Regions from separate parts of the Paenibacillus sp. E222 genome, predicted to be linked through region 2. Evidence: predicted binding sites of a transcription regulator. Region 2 holds the regulator's gene; each other region holds the start of a gene.
The links. The regulator Rex, encoded in region 2, represses fermentation and respiration genes when NADH is low (regulators of the CRP and FNR family bind a similar motif). The targets are predictions, from matches to a motif close to TTGTGAAATATTTCACAA.

Region 1: a site for Rex is predicted at 1,464-1,481, ahead of adhE (bifunctional acetaldehyde-CoA/alcohol dehydrogenase). Genes of this name have one in related genera too.
Region 3: a site for Rex is predicted at 1,134-1,151, ahead of HW560_RS32305 (arabinan endo-1,5-alpha-L-arabinosidase AbnA). Genes of this name have one in related genera too.
Region 4: a site for Rex is predicted at 2,022-2,039, ahead of HW560_RS07335 (cytochrome ubiquinol oxidase subunit I). Genes of this name have one in related genera too.

The regions. Positions count from the first base shown of each region.
Region 1 is NZ_CP058552.1:3,710,734-3,714,199, forward strand. It holds gene HW560_RS16695 (hypothetical protein) at 1-332, shown strand, start outside; gene HW560_RS16700 (Crp/Fnr family transcriptional regulator) at 415-1,131, opposite strand; gene adhE (bifunctional acetaldehyde-CoA/alcohol dehydrogenase) at 1,563-3,466, shown strand, end outside.
Region 2 is NZ_CP058552.1:3,898,931-3,902,396, forward strand. It holds gene dinG (ATP-dependent DNA helicase DinG) at 1-784, shown strand, start outside; gene HW560_RS17645 (redox-sensing transcriptional repressor Rex) at 1,012-1,665, shown strand; gene HW560_RS17650 (amidohydrolase) at 1,652-2,956, shown strand; gene HW560_RS17655 (cell wall elongation regulator TseB-like domain-containing protein) at 2,998-3,466, shown strand, end outside.
Region 3 is NZ_CP058552.1:7,226,723-7,230,188, reverse strand. It holds gene HW560_RS32310 (ArsR/SmtB family transcription factor) at 17-934, opposite strand; gene HW560_RS32305 (arabinan endo-1,5-alpha-L-arabinosidase AbnA) at 1,289-2,248, shown strand; gene HW560_RS32300 (ABC transporter substrate-binding protein) at 2,382-3,466, shown strand, end outside.
Region 4 is NZ_CP058552.1:1,638,347-1,641,812, reverse strand. It holds gene cydB (cytochrome d ubiquinol oxidase subunit II) at 1-499, opposite strand, end outside; gene HW560_RS07335 (cytochrome ubiquinol oxidase subunit I) at 483-1,898, opposite strand; gene HW560_RS07330 (hypothetical protein) at 2,328-3,466, shown strand, end outside.

The DNA.
Region 1 (3,466 bases), 190 kb from region 2:
TATATGTAAAAGCCGCTGACAGTGGGGGAGACGATGTTGTTTATCAAACAACATTGCTCAAGGTGAGCGGTGGAAATATTATGCCGAATCTCAATCGTCAATATGCCGGGGTGTATGTTCAGGAATGTACGGTGCGTGATGTATTAAAGTCCAGTGGCATTGTGAGAATGTCGGAGAACAACAAATTTGTCGTTTCAGTCGAAAATGTGACTCCCCGGATGAACCAACGCTGGATGATCATGGTGAATGACAAGGAACTGATGGAAAACGGTTTGGACATGAAGTTGAATCCTCGTGATGCAGTAAAGCTGGAGTTGACTACTGTATCTTAAGCATAACAAAAGCCCAATCTTCGTCTCGGAAGAAGGGCTTTTTTTTATCTGCATATCAGGTGAATATCAGACGGGGAAAGCGTCAGATTCGGCAAATCTCGTTAGGACACAGTTCACAGTGACAGATGCCCTGGAGCATGTGCAGATCCTTGATGACAATCATGCCGTTGTCGTATTCTATGGCGTCTTTTTTACGCAGATCGCTTAACATACGGTTGACACTTTCACGGGTTGCTCCAATCATATTGGACAGATCTGTGTGTGTTATTTTTTTATGAATCATGACATGCTCTCCATGAGGCTCGCCATAGGAATTGGACAATCGAATTAGCGTGGAGCAGAGAGCGCCCGGTTTGCCATATAACATCAGATCACGGAATTTGGTTTGGGTTAACCGGTGATGAATACCCATCCATTTCATAAAGTCTATCGCAAAGTCACAATGCTGGCAGATCAGCATCTCCAGGTCTTTATGCTCCAGTACACCGATCTCACTGTCCTCCAGTACTTCCGCCGAAAAGCTGTGTTTCGATCCGAAGAACGGATCAGCCTGCCCAATCATATCTCCGGATTGATACATGTACATAATCAGTTCTTTGCCTTCATCCGTGGATTTGGTGATCTGAGCACGGCCCCGTTTCATATAATAAAGTTTGTCAGAGACATCTCCTTCCCAATACAGATGGGTGCCTTCCGGATAGGTTCTGTCCTTCATCGTTACGAGCAGATGGTTGAAATTCGCTTCCGAGAAACAGTTGGTATTTCCGCGTTTTTCCAGTACACTCAGTTGTTCTCTCATAAGTCTATCTCCCCTTTGTGTCCATCGGGCGGCCTTCTGCAGCTTGGACTGGCCCCCGTGGTTCGCCGCAAACCGTTGCCGTCCTGATCAGGGTCATCTCTCGGCCGGGAAGGACGGTACAAATTGCGGTGGTTCAATTTTTAAGTTCAGTATATACCTTATCTTGCTGTTTGAGGGGCATGGAAAGGGGGCAAAAATGGCGAAATTTCAAACATTGTGATTAAATTCACTTTCGGAAGGGGAGGATGAATCTGACAGCCCTATAGTTTAAATAGGAAGTGTAAATGGCTAAGTGAAAGACAGTAAAAAACTTAAATTAAATTTGTTATACTTTGTGAAAAAAATCACATAATTAACTCTTTCCCCATGATACGATGTGAATGTAAAGAAGAGAGACAAACCAATACGAAACCTTTAGGAGGATGAGGGAGATGGCTGTAAAGAACGAAGTCGCCCCAGTAAAAGAACCGACAGCAGGTCAGTATATTCAAACGTTAATTGACAAAGCGAATAAAGCACATGCAGCATTCATGTCCATGGATCAGAAACAGATTGACCGCATCGTGCAAGCGATGGCGCTGGCAGGTCTGGACAAACATATGATGCTCGCCAAGATGGCCGTGGAAGAAACAGGCCGGGGTGTGTATGAGGATAAAATCACCAAAAATATATTTGCAACCGAATATGTGTATCATAGCATCAAATATGACAAAACAGTAGGGGTTATTGAAGATAACGAATACGAAAGCTTCCAGAAAATTGCGGAGCCTGTCGGTATCATCATGGGGATTACCCCGGTAACCAATCCAACATCCACCACGATGTTCAAAGCACTGATTTCCATCAAAACGCGTAACCCGATCATCTTCGGTTTCCACCCATCTGCACAGAACTGTAGCCGGGAAGCTGCCAAAATCCTGCTTGATGCTGCGGTGAAGCATGGTGCTCCAGCGGATTGTATCCAGTGGATTGATGATCCTTCCATGGATCGCACAAACGCGCTGATGAATCATAACGATGTGGCGCTCATTCTGGCAACAGGCGGATCAGGCATGGTGCGGGCGGCATACAGCTGTGGTAAACCGGCACTGGGCGTAGGGCCAGGGAACGTACCTTGCTTTATTGAGAAAAGCGCAGATATCAATCAAGCGGTAACGGATTTGATTTTGTCCAAATCGTTCGATAACGGCATGATCTGTGCCTCCGAGCAAGCAGTCATTATCGAAGAACCGATCTTCGATCAGGTGAAAAAGAAAATGATCGCGAACGGCTGTTACTTCGTGAACAAGGATGAGGCCGCAAAATTGACCGCAGGTGCGATTAATGCTGAGAAATGTGCGGTGAACCCGGCGATTGTTGGTCAATCTGCAGTCAGTATTGCGCAAATGTGCGGTATCGAGGTCCCTGCTGGCACCAAAATTCTCGTAGCCGAGATAGAAGGGGTAGGCACGAAGTTCCCATTGTCGGCTGAGAAACTAAGTCCAGTACTGGCTTGCTACAAAGTGAAAACGGCAGCTGAAGGGATTGAGCGCGCAGCGGAAGTGGTTGCTTTTGGCGGCATGGGTCACTCCTCCGTTATTCATTCGACGAACGAAGAAGTCATTGGCAAATTCGCAGATCGCCTGCAAACCGGCCGGATTATCGTCAATTCTCCATCCACACACGGCGCCATCGGTGACATCTACAACACCAACATGCCGTCACTGACATTGGGCTGCGGATCGTATGGACGTAACTCGACTTCTTCCAACGTAACCGCTGTGAACTTAATCAACGTGAAAAGGGTGGCTCGCCGTACCGTGAATATGCAGTGGTTCAAAGTGCCGAATAAAGTCTACTTCGAAAAAGGTGCAACACAGTATCTTGCCAAAATGCCGGACATCACACGCGTAGCCATTATTACGGATGCGATGATGGTCAAACTCGGCTATGTAGAAAAAGTGGAGCACTATCTGCGTCAACGTCAAATGCCGGTAGCGATTGAAGTGTTCTCTGATGTCGAACCCGATCCGTCCACAACAACGGTAGACCGCGGTACGGAAATGATGCGCCGCTTCCAGCCAGACTGCATTATCGCACTCGGCGGGGGATCACCGATGGATGCTGCCAAAGCGATGTGGCTGTTCTATGAATATCCTGACACAGATTTCAACGATTTGAAGCAAAAATTCATGGATATCCGCAAACGGATTTACAAATATCCACGTCTCGGCGTGAAAGCGAAATTCGTAGCGATCCCGACAACCTCGGGCACAGGTTCGGAAGTAACATCGTTCGCGGTCATCACGGACAAAAATCAAGGCAATACGAAATATCCACTGGCAGACTACGAGTT
Region 2 (3,466 bases):
GCTCTCCGTTGACAAGTCATTTCAATTCATGATCGAACAGTTGGGCTTGCAGGAAGCTGCCGAAAATAACCGTCTGTTGACGTCCATGCTGCCGTCACCGTTCAATTATCGCGATCAGGCTCTGCTCGTCATTCCGCGTGATTTCCCAAGCGTGAAGGGCAGTGTAGGCGATGCCCACTTTGTGGATATGCTCGTACACTCGCTCGCGGAAACGGCTATTGCGACTCGTGGACGCATGATGGTGTTGTTCACCTCCTACCGCATGCTGCGCCAGGTCTATGACCCGCTCAAAGAGGCTTTGTCAGGCAATGAAATATCTTTGCTGGGGCAAGGGGTGGACAGCGGCAGCCGTTCCAAGCTTACACGCCGCTTCCAAGATGCGAAAGCAACGGTGCTTCTTGGCACAAGCAGCTTCTGGGAAGGGGTGGACATTCCAGGAGAGGCTCTGACCTGTCTTGCGATTGTCAGACTGCCATTCCAGCCACCGAATCATCCATTGGTCGAAGCGAAGAGCGAGCTTTTGCAGCAGCAGAAGAAAAACCCGTTTATGAAGCTGTCCGTACCACAAGCTGTCATCCGCTTCAAACAGGGATTTGGCAGACTGGTTCGTACAGGCAAAGACAGAGGCATTGTAATTGTATACGATACACGCGTTATTGAAGCGTATTATGGCAAGTACTTTTTATACTCATTACCTGGTCCCAAAATGGAGCACATGCTCACTGAGCAGATGGTTCCACGCATTTCGGAATGGCTCGAGAGACCCACTGAAGAGCAACAATAACAGATACGCTTTGTAGCTTCCATTATTGCATGACGCCACTGATTGGCTGTAAAATTGAGTAATATCATGTATTCGTTTCATGGATATGCGAGTAAGGCGAATAAAGCAATTATCCATTATATAACAAGGAGCATCCTGTTTAATTCAGAAATCATGTTGCATCGTTTTAGACAGGGTGCTCATCTTTTCATCTATCTATCGTGGCTTTGGTAAGGGGGAGCAATTGAATGAAATCAGATAAAATTTCGGAAGCCGTGGTGCGCAGATTGCCTGTTTACTTGCGTTATTTGAATGAACTGCATCAGCGCGAAGTCAATACGGTTTCTTCACAAGAACTTGGACTGAGGTTGGATTTGAATCCGGCCCAGATTCGTAAAGACTTGGCTTACTTCGGTGACTTTGGTCGTAAAGGAATCGGGTATGACGTTTCATATCTCATCGAGAAAATTCGCCATATTTTAAAAATAGACCAGCAGATCAATGTGGCTCTTGTCGGAGCTGGTAATTTGGGACATGCCTTGTCCAATTACAATGCTTACCTCAAAGACAACATGAAGATTGTCGCTGTATTTGATGCCTATGGTCCGAAGATTGGGAGTCAAATCAACAGTTTGACGGTGCAGCCGATGAATGAATTAACGGATTCGGTCAAAAAGGATAACATACGCATCGGTATCATCACGGTTCCGGATACGGAAGCCCAAAATGTTGCGGATCAGCTGATTGAGTCAGGAATTGAAGCAATTCTTAACTTTGCGCCAACCATCCTGAAGACCCCGCCGCATATTCGCATTCACCATGCCGATTTTACGACGGATTTGCTTAGTCTGGCTTATTACTTGGAGAATGGAAAGGACGACGAGGAAGATGACGACAAATAGATGGGTAATTCACAACGGCAAATTTGCCGTGAGTGAAGGCGCGAATTGGAACGTGGTTCAAGGCTTTATGGTTGTAGAGAATGACAAGATTGTGCATATTGGTGAGACATTGCCGGAAGGAGACGAAAGTCTGACAAAGGTGGACGGAAAAGGACTGTTCTTCTTGCCGGGTCTGATCAATACGCATGGTCATGCGGCCATGTCGCTTCTGAGAGGCCATGGAGACGATCTGGCGTTACAAGTATGGTTGCAGGAGAAAATGTGGCCCATGGAAGCCAAAATGACGTCTGAAGACGTTTATTGGGGTACATCCCTATCCGTGCTTGAAATGTTGAAAGGTGGAACAACAGCTTTCCTGGATATGTATGATCATATGGATCAGGTTGCGAAAGTGGTGGAACAATCCGGCGTTCGGGCTGCTCTGGCACGTGGGGTCATCGGACTTTGCTCAGAAGAAGAACAACTGCGCAAGCTGGAAGAGTCCGCCGCATTTGCTCGTCAATGGAATGGACAAGCAGACGGAAGAATTACAACCGTAATCTCTCCACACGCACCTTACACTTGCCCTCCGGATTACATAGAGAAGCTGGTACAGGTTGCTCATGACCTGAATCTGCCTTTGCATACGCATATGTCTGAAACGCTTCGCGAAGTGGAGCAGAACGTGGCTGATTACGGACTGCGTCCGGTTGCCCATCTGGAGAAACTAGGATTTTTCTCCCGTCCATCTCTGGTTGCACATGCGGTACATCTGAATGATGAAGAGATCGAGATTCTCGCAAAGCATGATGTAGCAGTGTCCCACAATCCAGGCAGTAACCTGAAATTGGCTTCGGGTGTTGCACGTGTGCCTGATCTGTTGAAAGCTGGCGTAACCGTGTCCCTGGGAACAGACGGACCAGCAAGTAACAACAATCTTGACATGTTTGAAGAAATGAGACTGGCTGCCTTGATTCACAAAGGGGTGTCCGGTGACCCTACTGCAGTGCCGGCAGGGGAAGCACTTCTGCTTGGAACTTCATATGGGGCCAAATCTATATTCCTGAACAATACAGGCGCTCTGCAAGTTGGCATGAAGGCTGACTTCATCGCGTTGAACATCGAGCAGGCCCATTTCTATCCGCATACGGACCTGATTTCCCATACGGTCTACTCGGCTTCAGCCAAAGATGTGGAGCATGTGTGGGTGGATGGTAATCAGGTGGTTAAACATGGCGAATGTCTTACGATGGATGAAGAGCGCATTCTGCGTGAGTCTCAACTGGCATTTGACAGTTTGCTGGCCCGTTAATTACAAGGACAGCAGCGTCATAGGGAAAGGAAGTTCGGCTTTTGAAGAAAAAAAAGAAGTGGATATGGATTTCGCTGCTGCTCCTGGTTCTGATTCTGTTTGGACTTCAGCGTTATTATGTCTATGTTACCCAGGATCAGCGCAAGGAAGAGGCGTTGGCCATACAGGCGGCTCAGAAACAGCTGGGGATTACGTCCCACGAAGAGCTGCGTAAGTATGTCTGGGGACAGAAAGACGGCGGAGACAACATATACTGGACCCTGATCGGCAAAAATAAGGATAACCAGGATGTCATGGTATGGATCAAGTTTGATGAGAATAACAAACCGGTGACGGGAGCCAATGCGGTGCACAGTGAACTGTTGAAGAATGGCATGTCTGAAGCTCAGATACGAAATCGGTTCAGCTCTGAAGTTCCCGGTGGAGAGATCAAACGAATCATGCCAGGCGTTGTCAATGGAATCTATGTATGGCAAGTGTATTATAACGATGATACTCACAACTATTATC
Region 3 (3,466 bases), 3.3 Mb from region 2:
CGCAGTTTATACTCAACTATTCCTCTTGCACATTATAAAGTACACGCGCAAGCAGGTTCTGCCCGTAATTGCCGAAATTTTTGCCAAAGATCGTCAATCCCCGTTTATTCACGGGTTCGTCCGTTACTGCAATCCGAAAGTGGATATCGCTTTTGTAATCAAGGCCAATCTGGTCCAGAGTAACATCGGAGATGCGGCATCCATCAATATAGCTGCCCTCTTGAGTGATGCGGATCAGCTTCAGCATCCCGTATTGATTCAGATGCGGCGGCCACCAGTCTGGATTGAACGTACCCCGGGTATTGCCAAAATCGCCTGGACTCGTCCAACAGCCAATCTCGATGCCGTTGACGTAGAAAAAAATATCCGAAGGGTAATTATCGCAAAAACCTGGCGCTTCTGAACCCAATTCCATGGATAACTGGATTTCGCTGAACGTCTGATTAGGCTTAAGGTAGTTGGGAATACGATACTCCAGATAACCTTCGGCCAGCCAAATCATCTCTGCATCAATACGGAGTGGGTCAGCAAAGTAGCGCGGATCATCGAACTCACCGACGATGCTGTCTCGGGTGGCGAGACCACATGTAGGAGCTGCCTGATAATCGCTATAATGACCTACCTGAATTTCAACCTCGTATCGGTTAAAAATCTCCTGTGAACGCAGGTCGACCATTAGTTTTTCCTCATTGAGATAACAAATCTTCTGAATTCCATGTTTGCCAACCGCAGTGTTGATCTCAATCAGGCCGCTTTCTTCCAATTTCTTAATATGCATTGTAATGGCGCCATTGCTGAGCCCCAGTTTGGTTGCGAGATCATTGAGGTTAAGACTCTGGTTCTTGGCAAGCAACTCAATAATCTGAATCCGGATTTCGGAACTGAGTGCTTTGAAAATATTAACGCCAGACATCAGATCTTTAATATAAATCATAGGTGGTTTTCCTTTCCACGTTCTGAACAAAGCCCTTCTGAGTTCCAGGCTTCTGTACATTTATATGGTTTGTTTTAGATAATTATAAATGATTACCCGATGGAAGGGAAGGGCAGAGAAAAGGAAGCCAAATCCCGTGTATACATAGCATAAATGAGCGTAATATTCATAAAATGTTGAATATTTACTTTAAAAAATAACTTGAATCATTTCATATATATTTGAAATATACCATTGAAATGTGATGTAACCGCTTTTATAATCCTAGTATACCTAAATTGATTTAATACTTCATGAACCAAATTAACTATTTGATCAGGAGAGGTGGAATTCGATTTGGAAAAGTTCAAAGGAATGACAAGATTCAGGAAGAAGCGTTGGGCATTGCCTGCACTACTTGTACTTGTTTTGCTATTGGCGGGTCAGTCCCGGGCATTCGCGGCATTTTGGAATCTGAGCGGAGATATTGCCGTCCACGATCCATCCATCATCAAAGAAGGAAACTCATGGTATACCTTCTCAACAGGTCCTGGTATTCAGGTACTGAAATCGGATAACGGGTCATCATGGTATCGGGTTCCACAGATTTTCCTGAGTAAGCCATCCTGGTGGGCCTCTGCCGTTCCGGGACAGAGCGGTCTGGATGTATGGGCACCTGACGTTGAGCAGTACAACGGAAAAGTGTGGCTGTATTATTCCATCTCTACCTTTGGCTCCAACAGATCTGCGATCGGGCTTGCGTCTGCAACCAGCATTGGAGCAGGTCAGTGGAAGGATGAGGGATTAGTGCTTCAAACCACAACCGCCAACAATTATAACGCTATTGATCCGAATCTGGTCATCGATGCTTCAGGCAACCCGTGGCTAGCTTTCGGTTCTTTCTGGAGCGGTCTGAAGATTGTGAAACTCGACAAAAACACAATGAAACCGACCGGAAGCATATCCTCCATTGCGGCGCGTCCGAATAATGGTGGTGCCATTGAAGCTCCAAGTATTGTGTATCGGAATGGCTATTATTACTTGTTTGCCTCGATTGATTCTTGCTGCCAGGGCGTAAATAGCACGTACAAAATGGTCTATGGACGTTCAACGAGTATTACAGGTCCTTATGTGGACAAAAACGGTATGAGCATGTTGAATGGCGGCGGAACGATATTGGACTCGGGGAACGTCAAGTGGAAGGGACCCGGTGGTCAGGATGTGTATAACGGTAATGTGATTGCGCGCCACGCCTATGATGCTGATGATAATGGCAATCCAAAATTGCTAATCAACGACTTGCTATGGGATTCCAGCGGATGGCCAACATACTAATTTATTTTAAATAAATATAAAATGTTTTAATAAAGTATTGACTAAAGTGATCTGGGTTTGATAAATTTAACAACAGAAATCTTATTTCCAGCTACTTGAATACGGTTACAAATCCAGATCAGGAGGGGTTCAGATGGTAAAGAAAAAGAGTTTGGTTACGATAATGCTTCTTATGCTTGTAAGCGCAATCGTGTTTGCAGGCTGCGGTGGCAGCAGCGGTTCAAGCGGGGACAAGGAACTGACGTTTATGTTCCGGGGCGGAACAGATGAACAGAAGGCATATCAAGCCGTTGTTAAGAAATTCGAAGAAGAGCATCCAGGTGTCAAAGTCAAAATTATCGTAACAGCTGCGGATCAGTACGCAACCAAATTGAGAGCTGCTATTACAGGCAACAGCTTGCCAGACGTATTCTATTTTAACCCTGGCGATGTGAAAGCCTATGTGAACAGCAATGTGTTGATGAATCTGACACCTTACGTTGAAAATAATGCGGATGTAGATCTCGATAACATCTGGAAATATGGTGTGGATCTGTATCGCTATGATGGCAAAATGGCAGGTCAGGGCGATCTCTACGGCATGCCGAAAGATCTGGGTCCGTTTGCACTCGGTTATAACAAAACTTTATTTGAAAAAGAAGGCATTCCATTCCCTGACAAGGACAAGCCATATACATGGGATGAGTTCATTAAGGTAAACCAGCAAGCGACCAAGGATACGAATGGAGACGGCAAACCGGACGTATTTGGTACAGGCTTTAACGTACAGTGGGCCTTGCAAGCTTTTGTATGGAGCAATGGCGCCGACTGGCTGGATGAAACGAAAACAAAAGTGACCATTGATGATCCGAAATTCGCGGAAGCACTGCAATTCTTTGCGGACATGCAAAACAAATACAAAATCACGCCTTCCATTGAGGAAGCGCAAACATTGGATACGTACCAACGCTGGATGAAAGGGGAAATGGCTTTCTTCCCTGTAGGTCCATGGGATATGAGTACATTCGAGAAACTGCCTTTCGAGTATGACCTGCTGCCTTTCCCTGCGGGCTCTACCGGAAAATCCGCAACGTGGATCGGTTCACTCGGTATCGGTGTATCGGCCAAAACGAAATATCCAGAAGAAGCTGCAGCATTGGTTAATTACCTCACAGCTTCCAAAGAAGGCATGCAGCAGTTGGTGGATGCCAAAGTACAGATCCCGAATTTGCTCGATAT
Region 4 (3,466 bases), 2.3 Mb from region 2:
ACCCACCTACCACCGTATACGGATTGACGATGTCCAGGAAGCCGGGACGAAGCTGCATCTGCGCATCAATAGGCAGGCCTTTCATCAAGGTAGCGAAAACAACGCCGAACAAGAATGGTAGTAACGCACTGGAGACTATAATGATGATGTCCCATGTTTTGCGCCAGCGTTCATGTCTCATTTTGCTGCGGAATTCAAAGGCAACTCCGCGTCCGATCAAGGCCAGCAGCACGACGACCAGCGGCAGATAAAACCCGCTAAACAGCGTGGCATACCAGTGCGGGAAGGCTGCAAACATTGCACCCCCTGCCGTAATCAGCCATACTTCATTGCCATCCCAGAACGGACCGATCGAGTTGATCAGGGTACGACGTTCACGATCCGTTTTGCCAATCATTGCAGTAGACATGCCCACACCAAAATCAAAACCTTCCAGAAAGAAAAAACCAACAAACAAGACGGCAATCAGCAAAAACCACAACTCACTTAGTGACAACAGAATAACCCCCATCCACGCCGAACGGATCGGCCGATTCATCATGCTCCTCCGGCTTTTCGACTGCATATGGCCCTGCCTTGATTTCACGAACGAACAGGTAGACCATCACAATGCCGAGAACCGTATACGCTGCTGTAAAAGCAATGGTGGAGAACAAAATCTGGCCTGCGCTTACGTTCGGGGATACCCCGGCTGAAGTTGTCATATAACCAAATACCGTCCACGGCTGCCTTCCCACCTCTGTCATAATCCAGCCCGACGTATTAGCGATAAACGGAAGGGAAATGGCAAACACCATCAGACGCATAAACCACTTGCCTGCTCCCTCCAATTTGCGGCGCATCGCCAGGAATGTACCGTATATCGCTAGCAAAATCATCAATCCGCCCGCAGCAATCATAATGCGGAAGCTCCAGAACGTCGTCCGTACTGGTGGAATATAGTCCCCTGGTCCATACGTTTGCTCATACTCCGCTTGCAGCTCCTTCATGCCTTTGACACTGCCAGAGAACTTGCTATAGGACAGATAACTGAGCAATCCAGGGATTTTGATTTCTCTGGAATTCTCCTGTTTGTTCGGGTCGATAAAGGCTACCACGGTCCATGGTGCAGGGTCTTCCGTCGTCGTCCATGTTCCTTCACTGGCTGCCATTTTCATTGGCTGCGTCTCCACTAGATATTGCGCCTGGAAGTGACCCGAGAAGGCAACCCCCAGCGAGGAAACCAGGCCAATAATGATGGCAATGTTGAACGATTTGCGGAATATTTCCACATCCTGCTTCTTCATCAACTTGTAGGCACTAATCCCGGTTACGACGAATGCACCTGTCATCAGGGCACCAAAAATCGTATGCGGGAACTCTACCAGCAGTTGACCATTCGTAATCAGTGCAAAGAAATCATTCATCTCGGCGCGGCCATTATTAATCTCGAAGCCAACCGGATGCTGCATGAATGAATTGGCTGCCAGAATCCAGAGCGCAGACAGGAATGTGCCGACAAATACCAGCCAGATACAAGCTAGGTGCACTTTTTTGGACAAACGATCCCATCCGAAAATCCAGAGTCCAATAAAGGTAGACTCCATAAAAAACGCCAATAAGGCTTCCACAGCCAGTGGCGCACCAAATACATCCCCGACAAAACGGGAGTACTCCGACCAGTTCATGCCGAACTGGAATTCTTGCAGAATGCCTGTGACTACACCAACGGCGAAGTTAATCAGGAACAGTTTGCCCCAGAATTTGGCCATCGTTTTGTAAACTTCCTTACCCTTCACTACGTACAACGTCTCCATAATCGCTACCAGCAGCACAAGACCGATGGACAGCGGCACAAAAAAGAAATGGAAAATCGTTGTGAGCGCATATTGGATACGCGATAACATAATCGGATCCATACCGTTACCCCTTCTTTCTGTTCATATCGCAGTTTTCGTATTTGGCATTGAAGCCCCTTCTTCCGTTTCTGTCAGCCAAACACGTATTGATGAACGTATTGTGCCAGATAGACTATTTTATACATGTGACAATTATCACAAACCCTGCCATGACAGCAAAAAAAAGTGACGATGGTCACACAATAGAAAAAATTAAACCTAATCTTTGGGCTTGCCAGCTTCGTCTATTCACGGAAGATGCTCATGTTTGGGACGGAACGCCCATATGTTAGTGTCAGGCATAAAATACGCTGGCCAAAATGGGCATTACATATTGAATCAATCGATTCATTGATATCATTCAAAGCAGCGCCAATCCGATATTCATCAGATAGTGCTGCTTCAATCCATGAACGGACAAAAATGCAAATCAAGTGAGGTGATTCATCGATGGAAGAGCTGTCTCCGATCCCGGACCCGGAGCCTCATCAAGGGGTAGATGCAGAACAGCCAAGTACGGACCTGCCTGCCTTTCGTTATATTCTTTTTCCCCGGAAGGGAGGATGGTCTGCTTTTCCTTATCCAGACATCGCTGCTCTGATGGTTGCGGAAGGACCTGTCTACTATGTCAGCAGTCTGGAGCGCTCCGAGGAAATGCCTGCGAATATCACCGTCATCACGCTTCCCGAAGCAGAACAATTGCTGCAGGAGCCCCATACGGTTGCTGTGGTTGCTCATCCCTACTGGCTTACCGCCACAGCCTCGCTCCATCCGGAGCTCTGTATTGTACTTCTTCCCGAGCCGGTTGGTGAAGAAGCCGAGTCCCCCTTATGGGAGAGCTGTATTTCAAGACTGGTCGGTATCGCCGATCTGGTGGGCACTACTTCAGAAACACGCTACATGAAGCTGGTATTCCAGGGTGTACGTGCCATCTGGCTGAATGGAGAGGATTCCTCCCCTGCTGGCGTCATGCAAAAGGATAACCTCGAAGTCCCTCTCCGGGACTATGAACTGCTATTCCTGCATGCGCTGCGACAGACCCTCTCGGGTGTTCAGGATACGGTCACCCAGCTGCAATGCAGTGTGCGGGCCGACTTCTATCGTCAGCTTCGGTCCAAAGCTGGAGCGCATGAGACGATTTCCTTTTTGCTGGCAGCCTATGAATATGTGCTAGAGGATTCCAGAGCGGCCGCTTCACTCAAGGAGGCCTTCTCCCACGCGGTATTAAACGGGCGCAATGATTGTGTAAGCTCCCACTATCGATTCCTCTCCGCGATTCATGCAAGGGCCGGGGAAATCGAGAACGCGCTGCAGGTGTATGGAATCAGCGCAGGTAACGAGCAGGAACGGCACCATTATGAACAACTCTGTCGCTGGCTGGAGGCCGGGGAGGAACAGCTTGTCCGGGCAGAACTGCTGCGTCTGAATGATGATTATGGAAACGCATTGCGCATTCTGGATGAACTCGGAGGCGAAACGGCACGGCATTGGAAATTTCGTATCTTTCAGGAGACTGGACGTGTGGAAGATGCATTAGATTTGGTGCATGCAGTGGATATTCAGGATAGCCCCAGCCGACAGGATTATCG